2 linked regions of the Neobacillus sp. PS2-9 genome follow. The protein of the gene in region 1 binds, or shares a complex with, the protein of each later gene. Links are inferred from orthologs where the notes say so. Each region holds a gene or a part of one and is shown in the gene's direction. Other genes may lie near its edges.

Region 1 (2,973 bases):
ATAAAGTGTTTGGTGAATTAGGTCATTTGAAAGCACTAAAATTAGAGAAGCCAGACTTACTTATAGGTGTTTGTGGCTGCATGTCTCAGGAAGAGTCCGTAGTTAATAAAATTTTGAAGACGTATAACCAAGTGGATATGATTTTTGGTACTCATAATATCCACCGCCTGCCAAACATCCTTCATGAAGCATATATGTCAAAGGAAATGGTTGTTGAAGTATGGTCCAAGGAAGGAGACGTTATTGAAAACCTTCCGAAGGTACGTCGTGGCAAGATTAAAGCATGGGTTAACATCATGTATGGCTGCGATAAATTCTGTACGTATTGTATTGTACCTTATACACGCGGTAAGGAACGTAGCCGCAGACCTGAAGAGATTATCCAGGAAGTCCGTCATTTAGCAGCACAGGGCTACCAGGAGGTAACTCTTCTTGGCCAGAACGTTAATGCCTATGGTAAAGACTTAGAAGGAATGAACTATGGTCTAGGTGAGTTAATGGATGAATTACGTAAGATTGATATTCCACGAATTCGTTTCACTACAAGCCATCCGCGTGACTTTGATGATCATTTAATCGAAGTTCTAGCTAAAGGCGGCAATTTAATGGATCATATCCACCTGCCAGTCCAATCAGGTTCAACGGATGTGTTAAAAATCATGGCTCGTAAATATACAAGAGAACAATATTTAGAGCTTGTTAGAAAAATTAAAGCGGCGATTCCAAATGTTGCTTTGACAACTGATATAATTGTGGGATATCCGAACGAAACGGACGAGCAATTTGAAGAGACAATGTCTCTCTATCGTGAAGTAGGCTATGAATTAGCGTATACATTTATTTATTCTCCACGTGAAGGTACACCAGCGGCCAAAATGGAAGACAATGTTCCAATGGAAGTTAAGAAAGAACGTCTACAGCGTCTGAACAAGCTTGTTAATGAAATGTCATTAGAAGCAATGAAAAAACATGAAGGACAGGTTCTTGATGTACTGATCGAAGGGGAGAGCAAGAACAACCCTAATGTTCTTGCAGGTTACACAACAAGAAGCAAGCTTGTCAACGTTGTAGCACCTAAATCAACGATTGGCAAAATTATTAAAGTGAAAATTACAGAAGCAAAAACATGGTCATTAAACGGAGAAATGGTGGAAGAATTAGAACCAGCAGAGGTGAAGTAAAGTGGCGAAGTATACAAAAGACGATATCGTCGCTCGTGCAGCAGATTTAGCACGTATGATAGCAGAAACTGAAGAAGTAGACTTCTTCAAACGAGCAGAAGCTCATATTCATGAAAATCCAAAGGTAAACACATTAATTGCAGATATTAAAGGTCTTCAGAAGCAAGCAGTTAATCTACAACATTATGGAAAACCTGAGGCGTTAAAGAGAGTTGAAGATAAAATTGCTACAATTGAAAAGGAACTAGATGAGATTCCTGTTGTCCAAGATTTTAAGCAATCCCAATTAGAAGTTAATGAGTTGTTGCAGCTAATTGCATCGACTATTTCAAATACAGTCACTGATGAGATTATCACTTCCACAGGCGGCGATGTATTAATGGGTGAAACAGGCGGCAGCATGAAACATGGCGGCGGAGCTTGTGATGGGCACGACGATTGTGATCACGATCATTAATTAGGTTAAGAGGCTGACTCAAAAAAAGGGTCAGCCTCTTTCTTTTTCAAGAATCAGCATTCTCCTCGATTTAATCTACATAAGAAACCTCCATTTTAAGTACAGGCAAGTGAGGCACACACCATTAAATCCCGCATAAAATGAACTATGACTAAACTTTTAACCAGTATTCACAAAATTATATATCACACTAGTCTACAATTTAGCATACGATGAAATGAAACTGAATGAGGAGGGTTCGCGCGAAATGGGAGAATATAGAGAGATAATTACGAAGGCCGTAGTAGCGAAAGGACGTAAATTCACCCAGTCCAATCATACGATTAGCCCGGCGCACAGTCCAACAAGTATTCTTGGTTGTTGGATTATCAACCATAAATACAACGCGAAAAAAGTAGGGAAGACTGTAGAGATTCACGGTCACTATGATATCAATGTATGGTACTCGTTTAATGATAATACCAAAACAGAGGTAGTAACTGAACGGGTACAATATACTGATGTTATCAAGTTAAAGTATCGTGATCATGACTGTATCGATGACAGTGAAATTTGCGCTAAAGTGTTGCAACAGCCAAACTGTGTGGAAGCAGTCATTTCCCCTAACGGTAATCGAATCATCGTTCATGTCGAAAGGGAATTCCTTGTAGAAGTAATTGGCGAAACAAAGGTTTGTGTTCGCGTTAGTTCTGAAGGCTGCAAAGACTGTGACGATGATTGGGGATTGGATGTAGACGACGAAGAATTTGAGGATCTTAATCCAGAGTTCTTAGTCGGCTCAGAAGAAGAGTAAGGCCACTAGGAAGGTAAAACTTCCTAGTTTTTTTCTGTTCTGAATTATGAGGTTTTGGAAATTTAATGAATGTTAAACTGACAATATCAGCAAGCTATTTCTAGGAGGTGTTAGTGATGGAGCCGAGACAACCTGGAAATAAAAAGATGACTGATTTTGATCAATTAAATGACAGAGTGATTGCTGAAAGTCCTTCCTCACCAATGTTAGTAATCAAAACGAACCTCGACCCAAAGGAACCATCAGAAAATAATCCTTATTATCACAATGGAAAAGCACATGATCCAGAGGCAATGAAGAATTTCTTTGAGAACAATGAAAGCCAGGAGAACTAATTTTCCTGGCTTTTTTTCCAATCAGACTGCAACAAGGATAGTACGCATGTATCATGGAATTCTTCATTTTGATGAATATACCCTCGTAGAAGGCCCTCTTGTTCAAAGCCTAGTTTCATAAGTAAATTGATGGAGGCTTCATTTTCGGGGAAGACGACTGCTCCTAACCGATACAGATGTAATTGCTTAAAGCTAAACGCCAATACT
Region 2 (2,777 bases), 180 kb from region 1 along the record:
TTCGGAATCTGAAGCAGAGAGCAGCAGTGCTAAGGGAGATTGGATGTCAAATATTATGGGAATGGTCAAGAAAATGGACCCAAACCAAATGCAAAATCATATTAATAATCTAAGTCAGGCACTAGGTGCCGTTCAAGGTGTTATTGCACAGTTTCAAGGAGGGAATCCGAATGCAGCAGCAGGTCCTGTCAAGACTCCAGAGGGGCCAAAACATCCTTTTTCATTTCGAAAAGACTAATAGAAGGGAATTAGATTATGCGAAGAGAGGTACTTGATTATTTAGAAAATCAAAAGGATTTAAAGCAGTTTGTACGCGAGCAGCCCTATTGGTACCGAAAACTATCCAGAAATCCTTATGACTTACAATCACTTGAAATTGCGTCGTTACATCATTATAAGAAAACAATCCCACACCAAGTAGAAAAGTTTTCAAATAGCGTGCAAATGGCATCGATGATGTATTCTATGTTTCAGGCAATGAAAAACCAAAATTAATCAGGGACCACATGGGAAAAATGTGGCCTTTTTTTATTGCAATTTTTAGAAATAGACTAAAAATCAAAAAGGAGGCGAACAATACTAAAAAGGAGTGATTGGTTTGAAAAGGTTTATACCATCTATTGTTCTTCTACTTCTATTACAAGGAATGCTAACAATTTTTCATTCAAGTGCACAAGAAATACCTACATTAATGGTACAGCACGAAACGAAGGGGAAAGATGTATTGGTTGAATGTATTGTCACTGGGATCAGCTTTAGAGAATCGAACCAGTCAAGTCAAAAAATTGGGAAAATGGTTATCTGGATTGATGGCAAACGAAATAGAGAGGTAACGACTGCTGCATTTATAATTAAAGGACTACCTCAAGGGACGCATAAAGTAAGGCTTGAGGTTGTTAAGTTAAATAATGAGCCTTATGGATTGGTAAAAGAATTTATGGTAAATGTCCCTAAATAAAATGAAGTTTTCGCATTCTCTCATTTTTCATGGTAAAATGTCCTTGGAGGTGGGCGCATGCTTGCTACGTTAGAAAGAATGGAATTATTAGAAAATGCGGAAGCGTTAGCTAGGATGGTACTTGAATCCGATGTAGTGGAACAATATCAGATTTGTTTATATAAATTGAGAAGTAATAAGGAGACACAACGGAAAATTAACCGTTTTGTAAGCCTGAAAGAGCTATACGAAGAAGTCCAACGTTTTGGGAAGTATCACCCTGATTATAAACGGGTTATGACTCAAATCCGTGAAGTAAAGAGAGAAATGGATTTGGACCCATTAGTAGCTGAGTTTAAATTAGCAGAAACCGATTTGCAAAGTCTATTGGATGAAATCAGCTTGTTAGTAGGTGGCGCGGTTTCTAAACATATAAAAGTTCCTTCAGGGAATCCATTTTTTGAATCTAATCACGGTGCTGGCTGTGGCGGCGGGGGTAGCTGTGGGTGTAGTTAATGAGTGTAAACCAGCATATTTCAGCTGGTTTTTTGTTTTTCTATATGCTAGACTTATCTAAAATGATGGTTTTGCTGAAGGGGAAAAAAGTATGTTTGTTCAAAGACAAGGATTAGTAGTTTGGCTATACTCTTTAAAACAAGCTAAGATGCTACGTCGCTTTGGAAATGTTCATTATGTCTCAAAAAAACTAAAATATGTTGTCTTGTATTGTAATCAAGAAGACATGGAAGGCATCATGGAAAAGTTAAATTCTTTTTCATTCGTAAAAAAAGTAGAGCCATCTTATAAACCATTCCTAAGAATGGAGTATGAGAATTCTGCACCGGACAAAGCAAAGGAATATGATTATAAAATGGGTATATAAAAAGAGGTTGACTCAAGTGTCAACCTCTTTTCTTACTTAATCAGATAGTATAAAAATCGACTTCGAGAATTGTCCAGCTCCAGCGCCTAGCCCCTCGGGTCAAATAACCTTCGGCAATAAAAGTCAAAGAGCGACTTTTCTTGCCGAAGAACATTTGCCTGTCGGGGCTGACCAAGGCGCTTCCGCTTTTCTTATTGTAGAGGGGCTAAGTAGTGATTCAATCTAAGAATTCCGATTAGGTGTTGATAGAATAATTCCTTTTCATTAAAGATGGTAGATGGTTTAACAGATAGTTGGATAACTTGTTTACCAAGTTCCTCAGCAGTTTCAGAAAAAAGTGAGTATCTCTTATTAGGTGAAATATTTGGGTTTGGTATTCCTTCACGGCAAATGTATAAAGGTTGAAACTTGCCTGGATCAGTTGGTTTTAACACAACCACTAAGGATGTCAACTCCTTGTTATCTATCGTAGTATGAAGAGCCATCATATGGTGAAGCCGATGTTGATTGGCTTTAGCAAGCTCAATAAGTTCATAAATATCTGAATATCCTTCTCCGAGTTCAATAAAACGTTGTATCAATGAAAACTCTCCTTTAAACGCTAAATTCATTAATACTTTACCATTTTCTATAAACAAAAAAAACCCCGCAGAATAATCTGCGGGGTCCTTCCACATCCTCTAAAGGATAGAAGGCAAAGGGAGAGGAGAAACCGGAGGAAGAACTTATGGGGAAACGTAAGTCTTCTCCGCGGTTGGCAACAACATCCTCGAATTGATGTTGTTAATAACATTATTTCCACAACCTTTAAGCTTATACGTCTATTTTAAAAAATTTCCATATGAAACAAAAATTAGCTAGTGAACCTGTTACAATCTAAAGATATGTGACAACAGATTGTCTACTTTTTGTGAATTATGATAGGATGGATAAAGAAAAATTATTTCCGAAAAATGT

The links.
Region 2: the proteins of RCG25_RS17650 (region 1) and RCG25_RS18480 are in contact, whole or in part, in a crystal structure (PDB 6PRK), measured with the Bacillus subtilis proteins. The link is inferred for Neobacillus sp. PS2-9 from one-to-one orthologs.

Annotation. Positions count from the first base shown.
Region 1 is NZ_CP133269.1:3,504,695-3,507,667, reverse strand. What follows is about bases 16-2,910. They hold RCG25_RS17650 (YlbF/YmcA family competence regulator), read left to right. Parts: upstream 16-1,182; coding sequence 1,183-1,638; downstream 1,639-2,910. Other genes in these bases: RCG25_RS17635 (GNAT family N-acetyltransferase), read right to left, coding at 2,763-2,910; RCG25_RS17640 (hypothetical protein), read left to right, coding at 2,548-2,766; RCG25_RS17645 (outer spore coat protein CotE), read left to right, coding at 1,886-2,431; miaB (tRNA (N6-isopentenyl adenosine(37)-C2)-methylthiotransferase MiaB), read left to right, coding at 16-1,181. Outside these bases: more of miaB, read left to right, coding at 1-15; more of RCG25_RS17635, read right to left, coding at 2,911-2,973. UniProt on the Bacillus subtilis protein: May work together with YlbF to regulate community development.
Region 2 is NZ_CP133269.1:3,682,545-3,685,321, reverse strand. What follows is about bases 36-2,734. They hold RCG25_RS18480 (YlbF/YmcA family competence regulator), read left to right. Parts: upstream 36-1,015; coding sequence 1,016-1,453; downstream 1,454-2,734. Other genes in these bases: RCG25_RS18470 (DUF7147 family protein), read right to left, coding at 2,012-2,401; RCG25_RS18475 (YlbG family protein), read left to right, coding at 1,545-1,820; RCG25_RS18485 (hypothetical protein), read left to right, coding at 599-958; RCG25_RS18490 (YlbE-like family protein), read left to right, coding at 256-495; RCG25_RS18495 (YlbD family protein), read left to right, coding at 36-238. In the rest of the region: more of RCG25_RS18495, read left to right, coding at 1-35. UniProt on the Bacillus subtilis protein: Regulates sporulation prior to stage II. Positively controls the competence regulator ComK at a post-transcriptional level. May modulate the translation, stability or activity of ComS. May work together with YmcA to regulate community development.